Regions from separate parts of the Desulfosporosinus sp. Sb-LF genome, predicted to be linked through region 1. Evidence: riboswitches for the same ligand, from Rfam matches in the RefSeq annotation. Region 1 holds a riboswitch; each other region holds the start of a gene.
The links. Region 1 has a riboswitch for cyclic di-GMP ahead of E4K68_RS13115 (chemotaxis protein CheW). Riboswitches for the same ligand answer to the same signal wherever they lie in the genome.

Region 1 (4,216 bases):
CCAGTGTTAGTTACGTTCCGACCCACGCTAAGGAAGACTTTCGTTTACGGGTAGAAGACTTGGCCAAGGCCTATACGCCTAAAGCCAAGCTCTTAGTTCTATCCTACCCAAATAATCCGACTGGTGCGATCATGAATCGTGAGGATCTTCTCCCTATCGCGGACTTTGTGACTGAACATGATCTTCTCGTCTTAGCTGATGATATTTATTCAGATCTTACCTATGGCGGAACTCATGTCTCGTTTGCTAGTTTGCCCGGCATGCATGACCGCACTCTCTTTGTCAGTGGTTTTTCAAAATCCTACGCCATGACTGGATGGAGAATCGGGTATGTTGCCGGACATAAAGACCTTATCGGTGGGATGACACGTATTCATCAATACACCATGCTCTGCGCTCCCATCACGGGACAAATCGCGGCCTTAGAAGCGTTACGTTCTGCCTCTGAAGCCAAAAACGAAATGGTTACGGCTTATGATCGGCGACGCCGTCTAATGGTTCATGGTTTTCGGCAAATGGGCCTCGACTGTTTCGAACCCTTAGGGGCTTTCTATGTTTTCCCGGACATATCTAAAACAAATTTGTCCTCTGAAGAGTTTGCCGAAGAACTTTTAAAGGCAGAAAATGTAGCCGTCGTTCCAGGAACCGCCTTCGGGCCCTCCGGAGAAGGACATATTCGCTGTTCTTACGCCTATTCATTGGAACAACTTCAGGAAGCACTCAAACGCATCGCGCATTTTGTTCAGTCAAGATTAGGTTAACTTTAAAAAGCCTGATTGATCAGACCTTTAGGGACTGATCAATCAGGCTTTTTTGACAACCACGCAAGTCAAGTACTATTATGAGTGAGGCAAGGAGACTGTTCACTGCCTCACTTTCTTGCAATGAATTCAAATTTTTTCGGCTAAAGCTGATAGTGCGATTGCCGACGATGTCAAAGTTTCAATGGTCGCTCCAATTTCCTCAACAGCAGCAGAGACTTCCTGTGTATTACCACCTACCTGTTCTAACTCCACTGTCATCTTACCGACAAGGCCTTGTATGCTACCGATAATTTTTCGTATATCTTTTGCCGAGGTGGCACTTGATATTGCCATCGCCCGAATTTCCGAGGCTACCACAGCAAATCCTCTCCCAACCTCACCCGCTCTAGAAGCCTCGATCGAAGCGTTAAGTCCAAGAACTTTTGTATCGCTAGCCACGGAATTTATGTATTCTACAACTTCTTCCATTTGTAATGCTTTTTCATTAACTTCTTGGGATTGTATCGTAAGGGCTTGTCCGCCATCTGCAAGAGCTTGAGCTGAAGCAGCAATATTCTCCATAGCAGCTGAAACTTGCTCCAAAGATTCTGAAAGTTCTTTGGCCAAGGAAGGCAATTTTTCTAGGGCATATTCCCTTTCATTTGAACCTGTCGTGGCAATTCCACCGATTATGACACCATTTTCTCTAATCGGATATGCTATTCCAGTGTAAGCGACTCCTAAGACTTCAGCCCCAACCATTTTTTCCACCTTTTCACCGGTTCGAAGGCATTGATACGACGTAGTCGTAGCCGGTAATATGTCGCCAGCTTTGAAAGGCAGATTGATAACGGAACCCATTTTAATATGAATATATTTCTCAAGATCAAATAAGAAAACCGATGTTTTCCCAAAATCAGTTTCAAAAATCACATCAACCATTTGTACATAATCTTCTATCATCGCAATTCCTCCTAACAATTATTTGGCATAGACTATCTTGAATATCGGCTTATCCAATGTCAGCGGAACTCAACCAAGTTAAAACGTCATCGGAAAAAAGTCTTTCAATATTTATTACTGGAATAATATTCTCATTTGTTTTAATGATTTCTTTAATTGTGCCTTGATGTATAATACTAGGGACTTTTTCAATGGAGTTGCATTCGAGAATTTCAACGACATCATCGACCCATAGTCCTATTTTCTCAGTCTCTTTGGTCGACTCAAAAATCATGATTCTGGGCTCCCCTTCATCAGTGGGTGCTATTACAAATTTCTTTCTCAAATCCACAATGGTAACAACTCCATCACGTACTTTTGCAATCCCCTGAACGAATTCCGGTGCACCCAAAAGTTCTATAACTTTCACGGGCTTGATGATCTCTCGAACAGAACTCATTTCCACAGCATAGTCTTGCAACCCCAATTTAAACTGGATGAATTGTTTCATTTCGTCCATTCATATTACTCCTTTCTTTTTTTACTCCCCCACAAATTAAAATGCCATGCTCTTATGAAAAGCATGGCAAATTCGTTGGCAACCTGGCAATCGTTAGGTATACCTCTACGACCCATAGCTTTGCGTCCTTAGCTTTCACTAAGTTTGCCATTTTTCTAAATTTTCAGATTAAATACTTAATTCTTTTTATTTTATTATATCACAATCATTTCTTTATTAGTGCACATTTTTCAAGTTTTTTAAATGGAATTTTATTTACTATTCTCTAATCCTTCTAAATACAAAGCAATGATGGGCGGAACTATTTTATTCTTTTCATGTTCTGCTAACCATACTTTATCACCTCGGTCTAGCCCATTCCGTAAGGCTAAAAAGGCATTTCTCTGAAGAATTCCTTTTCCACGCCAACCTGCTGCAGTTCCTTTAAAACGTTGGTGAAACTCTCCTTTCGTTAAATTAAGAGTTTCCCGCAGGTCAACACCACGTCGTAGTGAAGATGGAGCTGAGGAAGAGGTCGCTTGTTGTTCCTCAGCCAGCCGCTTTTGATTATGTGGGCATACTTCCTGGCAGGTGTCACATCCAAAAACCCGTAACCCAAGGCCCCTGCGTTCCTTCTGAGTAAGCACCTCTTTGCTCTGTGTGAGATAGGAAATGCAGTGTTTTGCCGCAAATGGTTCTTTTCCGATGATCTGCGCCGGACATGCTTCAACACATCTTTGGCAGCTTCCGCATTGGTTGATCATTGGATAGTCCGGTTTGATCTCTCGATCCAGTAAAAGTAAAGCCAGTGTGACAAACGAACCATATCCTGGAATAATGAGCTGTTGGTTTTGCCCAATCCATCCAATCCCTGCCCGAAACGCGAAGGCACGCTCAATTAAAGGTCCTGTATCCACTTGACTGTGGAAGCTTCCCGTCCACCCATTGACAACCATTATATTGATAAGTTGTTTTATCTTATTTTGAAGGACCTGATGATAGTCCTCTCCAACCGCCGAACGAGCAATGATACCCTCTCCTTCCAAAGGAGGAGTTGTAAGAGGAAGTGGATAGGCAACGGCAACGACTGTCTTGCAGTATTCCCAAACCACTCGAGGATCAATTCGTTGCCTGATCTCCTTGATCTCAAAGGGAGTTGCCACCTCTTTTTCGAAACGTGTTTCTAACAAGGGTGCGAGGTCCTCGATCGATTCCGCGGTAGTAAACCCTACAGAGGCAAAGCCCAACTCGCTCCCCCATCGTTTAATGTTTGTCTTCCAACTTATTTGTTCATTAGGTTTCAATGAAGATCCTCCCCGAATACTCTCACAGCGTTCGTGTGACGTTATACCCTCGTAAATCTTGTTTAATTTTTCGAAACTGGCCTTCTAAGACAAGAAAAGCTTCAATAACTTCGGGATCGAAGTGTGTACCCCGTCCCTCAATAATGATATTTCGGCTTTTCTCATGGGAAAAGGCGGGCTTATAACAACGTTCTGAAGTTAATGCATCATACACATCTGCTAAGGCCATAATTCTGGCACTAAGGGGAATAGACTTACCCTTAAGATTTTGTGGATACCCTGAACCATCCCATTTCTCATGATGACTTAGGGTAATCTCCATCGCCATAGTGATAAAAGCATTCTCTGGATAATGTTCTAGCATGGTTTGCAAGGTTTTTGAGCCAACGACAGTATGGGTTTTCATGATTCCGAACTCTTCTGGAGTTAATTTACCAGGTTTAAGCAAAATTTTATCGGAGATGGCTACTTTACCAATGTCATGCAGCGAAGAGGCAAAGTAAATATTATCCACAAAGGAGTTATCAATTTCCGTATCCACTGCACACTGTACGCGAAGCTGCTCAGTGAGGATGCTACAGAACACTCGGGTACGTTCGATATGCTGTCCTGTTTCATCATCCCGTACTTCTGCTAACTTGGAGAATGCCAGAATTGTAGCCAGTTGTGTTTTAAACAGTGCGTCCTTAGTGACGAGTATTTCCTTAATTTGTTCATCCACTAAACTT
Region 2 (4,216 bases), on a different contig from region 1:
TCGATCCGAAGGTTTTACTGGAGGAACTCAGTTACCTTGCCAATCGGGGCATTAAGACGGGTAAACTGCTGATTAGTAGCAATGCCCATGTGATTATGCCTTATCACAGGGTGCTTGACGGTTTGGAAGAAGAAGCTCGTGGGGAACATAAAATTGGTACGACAAAACGAGGTATTGGCCCTTCTTACATGGATAAGGCGTCACGAATTGGAATTCGGATCATTGATCTCTTGGACAAAGATGAGTTCGCTGAAAAACTTCGTTGTAATTTGGTGGAGAAAAATAACTTGTTTGTTAAAGTTTACGGTCAGAAAGCCCTTGAATTCGAAGACATCTATGAAGAATACCAGGGTTACGCCGACCAAATTCGTTCGATGGTGACGGACGGTTCATTGACCATCGATAAAAGCATTCGTGCGGGGGAGAAAGTACTCTTTGAAGGTGCGCAGGGGACTTTACTGGATATTGATCATGGAACATATCCCTATGTTACGTCTTCTAATCCGATTGCTGGAGGAGCGTGTGTTGGCGCAGGCATTGGACCTACTCGAATTAATCGAGTAGTCGGAGTCATTAAAGCGTATACTACTCGTGTCGGAGAAGGCCCTTTCCCTACAGAACTTCTGGATGAGACAGGGGAAGAAATGCGGAAGAATGGCCATGAATTTGGAACAACGACGGGCCGAGCGCGTCGTTGTGGCTGGTTCGATGCGGTCATTGCTCGATATGCTGTTCGAGTAAGCGGAATCTCTGATTTTGCGGTTACAAAACTTGATGTCCTTACGGGGCTTGAAACGCTGAAGATCTGCGTTGGATATAGAGCCAATGAAGAGATCATTCGTGAATTCCCTCAGAGTCAAAAGATCTTCAAACAATGTCAACCTGTCTATGAGGAAATGCCTGGTTGGCAAGAAGACATTACTCAGGTTCGTCGGTTTGAGGATCTACCTCAGGCTGCTCAAAATTACATCCTCAGGATTGAAGAGCTGACTGGGGTTCCAGCAACGTTGGTCGCAATTGGTCCAGGGCGAGAACAGACCATTGTGCGTGGCGAGATCTTTTAGGCTCTAATAAAATACGCTTTATCTACAATTTAAGATAAATTCAGAATAACTATCTTGACAATTAGGATGTTTTCGTGTAATATTTTAATTCGTGGTACAGTTACTTGAGCCATTAGCTCAGTCGGTAGAGCACCTGACTTTTAATCAGGGTGTCCCGCGTTCGAGTCGCGGATGGCTCACCAGTTTTAAATGTGTGTGTACCTGTTTGTTGCACTACAATAGTAATGGGTGATAAGGCAGTATTAGACGTAACGTTTAATACTGTCTTATATTTTTTGGGGTGCATGGTGAGTGAGGAGATAATGGAATTATCTGAATTATTAACACGAAATTTGTTGAGAATGTGTTAAAAAAGTATTTTAAATTACGGATACATGTGTTATAGTTCGATTACAGAATGGAAAAATTAGAAAACTATTACCTTTCTGATGAATTTATATGTTCATACTATTATTCGACAATTACATAAGGATCTTGATAAGGGCAAACTCAGTAAAAGCTGAGGACGCAAAGCTACGGGTCTTCCACGATAGGGTGATGATAGCCGGGATACCAATTAGGAATTCTGTCGCCATGCCTACTCTGGGTGGCGACTTTATTTTTTGTTTTAATTCATAATATTACTATCAGAGGTGCAATAAATTTGATGTATTTGGAAGGGAGATGGGAGTATGACTAAAATAAAACATCGAGTGATTCTTCTGTTATTGACTACTGCATTTATCATGGGTCTGATTCTCGGTGGGTATAACATTTATAATGTAATCGCGACGGAACAAGCTAATGTAACTCAATATCGAAATACTTTATATGAGCAATTTGATCGAACGATTAAACTCGAGGTACAAACCGCTTATAGTTTGGTTCAAGACACTTACAACCGTCAAAAAAATGGAGAGTTAACTCCAGAAGAAGCCAAAAAGAAAGCGGCTGATCTAGTTAGAAATTTAAGATTTGATAAAGATAACTATTTCTGGATTGACACGACTGACGGAATGAATGTCGTCCTTCTAGGAAGAGATACCTCTGAAGGCAAGTCACGATTTGATGGCAAGGACAGTCAGGGTAAATTTTTTGTTCAGGAATTTATTACTCATGGTACTCAAGCAGGTGGCGGTTATACAGACTATACCTTTGCTAAACCAAATCAAACTGAAGCCTTGCCTAAAAGAAGTTATACATTATTGTTTCAACCCTATAATTGGGTGATCGGAACAGGAAACTGGGTTGATGATATTAATAAACTTGTCTATGAGAAACAATTGGATTATAAACAAAAGGGTAAGATCAGTATCATCTATACCATAGTATCCATTCTATTCGCTTTTGGATTTTCTCTTATCTTAGGCACTTTTTTAAGTAATAAGATTTCAAAACAGATTACTGAGATTGCTGAGAATGCTGAAGAAATAGCTAGAGGTAATTTAAAAGTTGGTAACCTCAAAAATAACTCAAAAGATGAGCTAGGTCAACTTGGTAGAGCTTTTAGAACCATGACAGATAACCTAGTAAATCTTGTTCAACAAGTGTCATCATCCTCAACTCAAGTTGCAGCATCATCGCAACATCTAAGTTCCGGAGCAGAAGAATCTGCAAAGGCCTCCCAACAGGTGGCTATGGCTATTATGGAAGTCTCCCTAGGGGCAGAAAGACAACTTAATGCAGTTGATGAGACATCTGCAATTGTGCAGCAAATGTCAGCAGGGATACAGCAAATGCTAGAGAACGCCAAAGTTGCCGTTAAATCCTCCGAAGACACGGCCCTTTCAGCTGTAGCAGGGAGTCAGGCGATTGATAAAACCATTCAGCAAATGATTAATATTGAAAAAACAGTGACAGGATCAGCAGAGGTGGTTTTGAATCTAGGGGAACGTTCTAAGGAAATTGGACAGATCGTAGATACCATATCAGCCATTGCTTCCCAGACGAATCTGCTCGCTTTAAACGCCGCAATTGAGGCTGCACGAGCAGGGGAGCAAGGGAGGGGTTTTGCTGTTGTAGCGGATGAAGTCCGTAAATTGGCAGAACAATCGCAAGAAGCCTCACAACAAATTGCCTCACTGATTCACGTCATTCAACAAGACACACAGAAAGCGGTCTTATCGATCAACGAGGGAACGCATCAGGTTAAACTCGGGACGATGGTCGCTGAGACAGCAGGCCAAGCATTCAATGAAATTACTGCCTTGGTTAATAATGTTTCGACGCAAGTAGGGGAAATCTCAGAGGAGATTCAACAAATGGCCGCGGGGAGCGCAAGAATAGTCTCATCTGTGGCTGATATTCATGACACTAGTCGAAACATTACAGGACAGACACAGTCTGTGTCTGCTGCAACGGAGGAACAATCAGCATCGGTTGAGGAAATTGCCTCTTCCAGTCAGGTTCTGGCTCAATTGGCAGAAGAGTTGCAGGAAACCATAAAGAAATTTAATATTTAGATACAGAAATAAAAAAATATTTATTAAAGACTCAAAGAGTACTTGACAGAAGACAACCTTTCCTGTAAAATTCATATTTGTGAGCAAGGTTTGGAAATACCCTAAACATTGAACATGGCCCGTTGGTCAAGCGGTCTAAGACACCGCCCTTTCACGGCGGTTACACGGGTTCGAATCCCGTACGGGTCACCATTACAATTATGCCTCGGTAGCTCAGTCGGTAGAGCAGAGGACTGAAAATCCTCGTGTCGGCGGTTCGATTCCGTCCTGAGGCACCACTGTTATATCAAGCGGACGTGGCTCAGCGGTAGAGCATTGGCTTCCCAAGCCGAGGATCGCGAGTTCGAATCTCGTCGTCCGCTCCATATGAAATGTAGGCACTGCAAAGAATTGCGGTGCTTTTTGTTATTATTTCCATTGTTTTTAATAAGAACCGTGATACCCTTGTTAACTCCTTGACAATCACAGTGTCACCAGTTTGTAAATCTTCGAGTAGTCGCTGTAATTCTGGTCTATCCTTCGTAGTGGCCTCGACCTTCTCTTGATAAATCAAACCACAGCCTGCTTCCTTTAATGAAACTACCAACTGCCTTGATATTGGTGCGTATTGTGCCTTCTTATTCTTGGTATGTATATAAGCTATCAGTTCATTTTCCCAGTCCATATCGCCTATCCTAACGCTTGTGAGAGTAGATAGTTTACAGCCAGTAC
Region 3 (4,216 bases), on a different contig from region 1:
TTACTGTATCAGTTTCATAATCTAAGTGGATTCTGGAACGTCCAATTTTTTCCTGGTCATATTTTGAAATTACTGCCATTTCAAAACTCACTTGTGGTTTTTCTTTCCAATCACATACAACTTTATTTAAATGCTTTTGGGCTTTCTCTACATTCATGACATCATTGGGCATATATCTCATTATTTCTTCATTAGAATAAAGACTCATAATAATACCCAAGTCGTTTTCATAAAATGGTCGCATTGTTAATCTTTCTGTTTCAATCATTAATTACACCTTTCAAATTTCGATTTATCAGTTTAATAAAATATTGCTTGAGAGCATCGACCCAAAGTACCGGATAGACTTTATCCAGCCTTCGGGTACGAAAGGCTTCAACCTGTTCGTTCAGTTCTTTGGCTATGATCGATACTTGACTTCGCGACATGGATTCAATGCCTAAAGACTTGGTGAGTTTCTCGATTTTCCGGGTGGATACGCCATTTACATAGGCTTCTTGAATAACGTTCAATAAGGCCAGTTCAGAGCGTTTGTCAGCTTCTGGCTATTCTCATTAATTCAGACCGATGTTCTTGTGCCATCCGGCCAAGCATTCCTAAACTATCCGGACACCGTTCCTACGGTATCCGGCCGGCGTTCTTATCTCATCCGGCCAATGGCCGGCACCTCATTGCATGGAGTTTAACATAGATTATACGGTTACGCTATCACCTCCTTCATTTTGTGGATGGTTAGGTCTCAAACTTGGACCTTTTAACTCAATTCGGTGGGCACTGTTAACCGTTTGACTTTCCCCATCTTTCACTTCTCAATCTTATGGACTGTTCTAACAGTCACACAAAAGAAAGAGAGGTATGCTAAATGAGCCGCCATAAAACAACCAATTGTACCAGCCTAAATCCAACATCAAGGCCAACAACCCAGTGTGGTCCATTGCCAGGAACAATACTCCGGATATTTATTCCACCTGGCGCAGTTATAAATCTGTTAAACCTTATTGAGGTGGCTTCTCCTAGCGGGGTCTGCTTAATCATTCTTTGCCTTTTCTAGGTGGAGGATCAAGCAGCAGCGCAATTGATGCGCAGTCAATCATTAACGCTGTTCAAGCTCTCATTTTTACATTTTCCATAGAAACAATTTGGCTTGTGGTTTATGAATTAGCTCTTCTCTCATTACTTTAAAATCTCAAACATAATCCCCTCAATTCCGGAAATACTGTTTTAGGGTAAATATTTAAGGAGGCGTTCTTTTTGAGCCATAAAGATGAAGCTACTAGAGAAGATTTGGCCAGTGAATTAGAAGAACTTAAAGATAAATATTCCAAGTTGGAACAGGCTTATAATGTGTTATTAAACCAGAACACCCAAGATCAATCATTTGGATTATTGCACACACAAAGACAACAAAATCAAATAACCTAAGTACAAAACATGATAATCCGTTTCACTAAACAAAAGGGAGAGCTGGTAGCTCTCCCTTTTACATTCTTCATAAAAACCATTTACGGGTGCTCAAACTCAGATTGACATAAAGATGAGGTCAAACTATATATTTCCATATTGCTCCACATAACTCAGCTTGTGCATATCATGTACTATCTCAAGCAAAGGAGGAAATGCAAATGGCATCCGGTGATGTAGATGATTGTTGCAGACCAAGACACCATTTTACTGAAGGAATCGCAAAACGCAAATATCCCTCCCCCCACAATTTGAGCTATGGCCTTTTTTACTAAAAAGAATCTCATCACTTGGGTTGTAGGAGAAAGAATAAACTAGTAAAACGTCGTTTCTAATCATAATGATTAATTAAATGTCATAATAAAGTAAATATACACTATAATGAAATTAGTTTGTTGTACTTCAGCATATTATGTATTATACTACGTTTCAGTGATGCTTAGGTCCTACTAAAGTAGACTTGGATGGTCCTTAGGTAATTTAATATTCTGCGATAAGGGCAAACTCAGTGAGAACTGAGGACGCAAAGCCACGGGTCTTACCTTAAGTGTTTAAGATAGCCGGGTTACCGAACGAACAAAATTCTGTCGCCGATCATTGATTTAAGGCGTCATTTTTGTTTTATAAGGGGGGAGGAAATTTCTATAAATTTTTAACCTTATATCTGTAACTAATAATGAATGGTCGCATAAAGAGACTTGCCTTATAAATCAAATATATTTTAAAACATAAGTATAGGGGTAGCAACGGGAGGAGGGTAAGACCAATGTATTGGTCGTTGGAACGCATACAAGCAAATTTCGAAACTGGCTTGACGACGAGTGTTGATCTTTTTGATAAAATTGGAGTTCTATTATTGCATAAGGGGCAGCTGGTTACAAAAGGAATACGAGATCTCCTGCAAAAACGAGAAGTTTATGTTTGGAAAGGACCGGAAAACAGCTATCAAGCTGAGAAGGTAAAATCCTTTTCAAAGGATGTGTACATAAAATTAGTAGGTTCTTTATGGGATATTTACCATAAAGCAAAGCTTATTCAACCTGAGCAGATTAAAAGTACGGTGCCACTCGTAGAAACTATTATAAATGAACTAAAACCCATAAATGTCTATTTGAATCTTAATACAGTTCGATTAGACGTAGAGACGTTTAAACATCATGATTATGGAACGTTCGTGCATAGCCTGAACGTCGCTATATTAGCAACACTGACAGGTATGCGTTTGGGATATATAGATAGGAGACTTAAGTATTTGACATTGGGGGCATTGCTTCATGACATTGGAAAGCTTAAGGTGCCAAAGGAAATCTTAAATAAACCAGGTAGTTTAACGGGTAGAGAGTTTGAGGTTATGAAACTACACCCCCTGTTTGGGATGGAAATGCTGAAATATACCCGTTTATTACCAGGAGTGCTAGCAACTATTGAAAAACATCATGAACGTTGGAATGGGACGGGATATCCAAATGGATCAAGAGGAAATAACATTCATCTCGATGCTCAAATTGTAGCAGTTAGCGACGTTTATGAAGCATTAACTGCCGATAGACCATATCGCAAAGGTCTACCGCCCTACCATGCTCTCGAAATGATTCTTGCTTGGTCAGGAAAGGACTTTAACCCGCTAGTGGTACAAGCTTTTCGAGAATCCCTCATTTTGTATCCCGAAAATGCAATCGTTACTCTCAATACCCGAGAAATGGGAGTGATCGCGGCGGTACCCTTGAAAATGCCAACTCGACCTCTTATTCGTCTTTTAATTGATAACAATGGTAGACTTCTCAATAAGGAGATATACGTAGATTTAATGCAGGATTTAACTCGGTTCATAGATCGTGTGGAATTCAAAGAAGTAGGCTGAAAAGAGATGTAGGCATTCATACTGACTAATTAGCCAAAAAATGATGATCATGATATCCAAAGGCCTCCAGCGAAATCTGGAGGCCTTAACTATTTCTCACATCTTCCACAGATACCACTTACACGTACTAATTCCCAACTATGATCCTCTCCCGAAATTTACCTTTTTTTAAACTTTGCGTCCTATAACGAAGGATATGGAAAGCACCCAGTATTGAATCTCTCATTTTCTGTAATACTAACTAAATGTGTTGCCTTGCTATGGATGGCCAAGGCCAAGTGTCCTTATAGCCAGAGATCGCGAGAAAGTCCCACTAAGGAAGAAATTATCGGGCGAATTTAAAGAGAGGATGATTATTAGATGAAGGATAGGACATTATATGGTTTTTTTGCAGGAATTATTGCGGGTATATTGGAGGGAATAGGAAATTTAATATCATATTACTCTAATTTTGCTCAAAGACGTTTACTAGACGAGATGGCTATAATTCTATTTGGTAACAAACCCATAGATAGTTTACAAACCATTACTGCTTTGACAGCACGTACTATTTTTTCTGGCCTTTTAGGTATTCTGTTTGCTCACCTCATGAAATATTTAAATGACGAACATTATTTGTTTAAGGGATGGGTCTACGGGATTAGTCTTATGGGAGTTATTTATAGTATAACAAGTATATTTAAAATGCCAGAATTAGCTTATACACACACTTATACCATCGTTTCTAACTTTCTAGGCGCCTCAATATTTGGATTAGCATTGGCAGAATCTTTGAAACGCTTACTTCTAGTAAGGGATGTGACTAAAGAGTAAAGTCTAGAAAAGAAACATGTTTCGTAAGTTCCTTTAAACTGAGTCCGATATGCACACTGTACTGAACCGCTGCGCGGTGGC
Region 4 (4,216 bases), on a different contig from region 1:
TCTCCAAACTATCAGATAACCCCAATTCATAATTTGCGTTTCATACCATCTTAATATAGTAGTTTTTTCATCTTAAAGCAAACTTCCCACAAGTTCACAACGCACAACTTCTCGTCGAGTGGGGAGATACATCACTTTTACTTGATCTTCAATCTTAAGCTTGTCATAGACATTTTTGTCAACATAGAGTTGTTTTTGTTCTGTCCCGCTACGAACCACTAAAGCAAAAGCTTTGAAGCCTGAATCATAGGCTTTTTCCAGAACCGAACCCTGGATAAAACTTGGTTGAGCTAACCAATCTGGTTGAGAAAAGAATAACAGTTTTGTATAGATTCCTAAAACCCCAACCCATATAAAGGCCTTCCCAGCTAATAGGAGAAAACCCCAAGCATCGCGGGCATAACGCCAAGTCCCCACCGATTTCCAAACCAGTCGAGAAACGACAACACCCCATATCAAAAAGAGTACGACTAAATTTGGCCAGGTCGTACTCCAAAGATAACTATAGTACTCTACCATTTTTTACCTCTTTTTACTACTCTGGCTTAACGAATTGTTCTTTGCTACACTACTACACTACAGTTCGGACAAACATTAGGGCGAAAACGGCCTTCAGAGTTGCACCAAATTGGGAACATTTCCAAATTGGCGGATGATTTTGTCCTCCTTAATTAGAGTCATTATTAAGTATAGTTAATAATAACAGCATTTATAAAGATTCGCAATACTCATATTAGTTATCAAAAGAGTCTATAAGATCAAAGATTATTATTAAAAACTCTAATAATCCATGTTGTAACCAATAGGTTTTTTCCTCAAAAATGCTAAAATACTTTCGCCACTTTCTGGGAGAAGACCCCACGAAGTGGCGAATCTCGCTGTGCAACTTAAATGTCAGAGAGGGGTTGATTTTGAAATTATTTATATCACAATGAAGGTGCTGTGATGTTGCCAGCTGTCAGTGTGATCTCTGAGAAGGCGACTATTTTACCGGTTCCATCCACTTCATAAACATTTACATACTTATTTGTTGTTGCATCTACTCCGGTTAGGTCACTACCCGCTGTATACGCCTTTCCACTAGCTGTGGCTCCTAGGGCCGGCAGTGGCGTTACTTTGCTAACCACTTGTACTTTGAATGTATCTCCAGAGTTATTTGCAACTAACGTCAATTTTGTACTTCCTGCCGAAGCTCCGATATCCGCTACTGGTAAGGTAGTCAAAACAGGTGCTGCAATGTTATTGGCTGTTAGTTTAAATTCCTTGAAGGCTACGATATTACTGGTTCCATCCACTTCGTAAACGTCTATATACTTATCTACATCTACGCCGGTTATGTCATTGCCAGATGTATATATCGTGGTTCCAGTTGGAAGAGTTCCTCCAGTAACCGGCAGGGTACTAATTGCTGCAGTATTTATTAGGTATTGGAATGTATCCCCCTTTTTCAGAGGTGTTAGGGTCAATTTTGTAGTCACTGCTGCACTTCCAGGAGTTGCTGTTGCGGTTTTCACTACAGGTGCTGTAATGTTGCCGGCTGTCAGTGTGATCTCTGAGAAGGCGACTATTTTACCGGTTCCATCCACTTCATAAACATTTACATACTTATTTGTTGTTGCATCTACTCCGGTTAGGTCACTACCCGCTGTATACGCCTTTCCACTAGCTGTGGCTCCTAGGGCCGGCAGTGGCGTTACTTTGCTAACCACTTGTACTTTGAATGTATCTCCAGAGTTATTTGCAACTAACGTCAATTTTGTACTTCCTGCCGAAGCTCCGATATCCGCTACTGGTAAGGTAGTCAAAACAGGTGCTGCAATGTTATTGGCTGTTAGTTTAAATTCCTTGAAGGCTACGATATTACTGGTTCCATCCACTTCGTAAACGTCTATATACTTATCTACATCTACGCCGGTTATGTCATTGCCAGATGTATATATCGTGGTTCCAGTTGGAAGAGTTCCTCCAGTAACCGGCAGGGTACTAATTGCTGCAGTATTTATTAGGTATTGGAATGTATCCCCCTTTTTCAGAGGTGTTAGGGTCAATTTTGTAGTCACTGCTGCACTTCCAGGAGTTGCTGTTGCGGTATTTGCATCAGCCCTTTTAGAGTCAATTACTAGACTCGATATGAGCGATGTAACTAATATACCAACAACTAGACCCCAATTTAAACACGGTTTTATAAGAACTCGAAGCTTAGCATACAGTACAGTCATGTTTTCTTACCTCCTATTTTAGTAATTAAATCTCTCTGCTTCTCTACTGGTTCCTCTATTGAATTATAATGTGTAAATAATAAATCCCTTCTACGTTACCGAAGAGGGGATTCTACACTCTTGTTGTTCGGTAGCCCGGCGATCTTAGATTACCTTAGACCCGTGGCTTTGCGTCCCTATCTTTCGATAGGTTTGCTTTTTTCGGATAGGGTTATATTTGTTTGATTAACATATTATCTATATCGTAAGGTTCTCTTAGAAACTTTACACTTCCTAACAGAAGTTTCTTTAAACTTAGAACAGTGACAGTTACGTTTGATGTTGTCATTAATTATGTTAAATTAGCAAATTTGAATAGCAACAACCTCATTGCCCCTATAATTATATAGCAGACTCCATATCCAGTGAATAAACGTTTTCAGCAGAATCAATAACCTTAATCTGTAATTTTTTCCCTATTAGAGCACTTGGTAATTTCGCAACAAATTTTCCATTTTTATCAGGTTTAGAAGTTGTGAGTAAAAATGGAGTTGCTGGGACCGTGTCATAGATATATACTATGGCATCACTGTTAACACTTCCATCTATTTCTTTCGTTGTCGCATCAATACCATTTAATCCGCCTGACCCATCGTCCTTCACAGACTTAGACTCATCAAGCAGAAGTCCCAGTTTATTTATGGGGTCTTCTAGATTGATGGTCTCCAATGGAGTAGCCATTTGACCTGCCGTTACGGTTAATTTATAGCTGTGTTTCTTATATTGAGGTCCATTTCCATCAACCAATAATGTGTAACTACCAGTGGGCAAATAAACCTTAAATTCCCCATTTATATCCGTTGTTGTTGTCCATGTTGTAGTGGTATTCGATACTTTTACAGGTATACCCCATGTTTCTTCTGTTAGACTGGCCCTGTTAGTACTTCCTCCGATAGAACCTGATTTCCCGCCATCTACTCCAGCTTTAGATGGAATAACTAAACTTACAGTCTTTACCGTTACAGTTGGTGTTGCTGTTGTTCCAGTCGTTGGAATTTTAATAGCGGGCACTTTAATAGTGGGTATTTTTATAGATCGAGTATTCATCACACCATTATCAACGCTGAACAAATTCAGAGAATAATCGCCATCAGCATAAATAATAAAAGTATACTTCCCTGTTAACAAATCGCTTGAAAACGGACCAATGCGGTCGCCACTTGGCCCTTGAAGGGATAGTTTTCCTGCAAGATCAGGTGTAACAGAGGGTTTGACATCGTAAGTAACTGTGACTACAAGATTTACGCTAGAGGTAAAGGCGGAAGGTACTATCACTGAGAATGGAACAATAATCGTCTCACTAAGTTGCCCACTAACCTCGGACATAACGCCTTCCGTAATATATAAGTTATAATCCCCCCCCGAATAGGCTTTAGACGGCGTCACAGTTACAGAGAGACCATCGGGGGATAGTTTAATCGTTGTTGCGACCTTGGTTTGTTTGCTATCAGTGACGTAAACAGTATCGCTACTCACACTCGTACTCAAGAGTGGGGCATTAAACGAAATCGTCCAAACCTTATTAACATCTGTTGTTGTAATAGCCGGCCATATCTTAAAACCCGTGGTAGAAGTAGCCGCAAACACCGACGATACGGATAGAAATAACAAAGTGATTACTAAAAGTATAGCAATCCACCAGGTTTTCTTAACCACGATTCCATCCTTCCTTGCTGTGAATTCTAAGCTTCCCAATTTTTTCGATTCAACTCTGCCATAATCTTCTGCACATAGTCCTGAGTTTCCTTATATGGTGGAACCCCCTGGTATTTATCAACTGCTCCCGGTCCGGCATTATAAGCTGCTAAAGTCATCGGAACATCTCCCTGAAAACGGTCTAGTAAGTCCTTTAAGAAATGTGTTCCCCCATCCAGGTTTTGTTTCGCGTCGTAGGCGTTCTGTACTCCATATGAAGCTGCCGTCCCTGGCATTAACTGCATTAAGCCCATAGCACCAGC

Region 2: linked by a shared signal. The riboswitch ahead of E4K68_RS04110 (methyl-accepting chemotaxis protein) and the one ahead of E4K68_RS13115 (chemotaxis protein CheW) in region 1 are both predicted to bind cyclic di-GMP.
Region 3: linked by a shared signal. The riboswitch ahead of E4K68_RS02120 (HD-GYP domain-containing protein) and the one ahead of E4K68_RS13115 (chemotaxis protein CheW) in region 1 are both predicted to bind cyclic di-GMP.
Region 4: linked by a shared signal. The riboswitch ahead of E4K68_RS10725 (hypothetical protein) and the one ahead of E4K68_RS13115 (chemotaxis protein CheW) in region 1 are both predicted to bind cyclic di-GMP.

What each region holds. Positions count from the first base shown of each region.
Region 1 covers NZ_SPQR01000008.1:48,197-52,412, reverse strand. Annotated here, with positions in the region: gene E4K68_RS13125 (aminotransferase class I/II-fold pyridoxal phosphate-dependent enzyme) at 1-761, shown strand, start outside; gene E4K68_RS13120 (methyl-accepting chemotaxis protein) at 891-1,706, opposite strand; gene E4K68_RS13115 (chemotaxis protein CheW) at 1,756-2,205, opposite strand; cyclic di-GMP riboswitch class I at 2,280-2,364, opposite strand; gene queG (tRNA epoxyqueuosine(34) reductase QueG) at 2,457-3,488, opposite strand; gene E4K68_RS13105 (HD domain-containing phosphohydrolase) at 3,511-4,216, opposite strand, start outside.
Region 2 covers NZ_SPQR01000002.1:276,250-280,465, reverse strand. Annotated here, with positions in the region: gene E4K68_RS04120 (adenylosuccinate synthase) at 1-1,064, shown strand, start outside; tRNA gene E4K68_RS04115 (tRNA-Lys) at 1,171-1,246, shown strand; cyclic di-GMP riboswitch class I at 1,537-1,621, shown strand; gene E4K68_RS04110 (methyl-accepting chemotaxis protein) at 1,736-3,505, shown strand; tRNA gene E4K68_RS04105 (tRNA-Glu) at 3,622-3,697, shown strand; tRNA gene E4K68_RS04100 (tRNA-Phe) at 3,708-3,783, shown strand; tRNA gene E4K68_RS04095 (tRNA-Gly) at 3,796-3,870, shown strand.
Region 3 covers NZ_SPQR01000001.1:429,235-433,450, reverse strand. Annotated here, with positions in the region: gene E4K68_RS02135 (GNAT family N-acetyltransferase) at 1-268, opposite strand, end outside; partial or broken gene E4K68_RS02130 (transposase) at 318-533, opposite strand; gene E4K68_RS20240 (hypothetical protein) at 859-1,035, opposite strand; gene E4K68_RS20235 (hypothetical protein) at 1,252-1,422, shown strand; cyclic di-GMP riboswitch class I at 1,950-2,034, shown strand; gene E4K68_RS02120 (HD-GYP domain-containing protein) at 2,228-3,322, shown strand; gene E4K68_RS02115 (hypothetical protein) at 3,683-4,135, shown strand.
Region 4 covers NZ_SPQR01000006.1:156,344-160,559, reverse strand. Annotated here, with positions in the region: gene E4K68_RS10730 (hypothetical protein) at 73-519, opposite strand; gene E4K68_RS10725 (hypothetical protein) at 927-2,219, opposite strand; cyclic di-GMP riboswitch class I at 2,346-2,426, opposite strand; gene E4K68_RS10720 (hypothetical protein) at 2,601-3,914, opposite strand; gene E4K68_RS10715 (lytic transglycosylase domain-containing protein) at 3,941-4,216, opposite strand, start outside.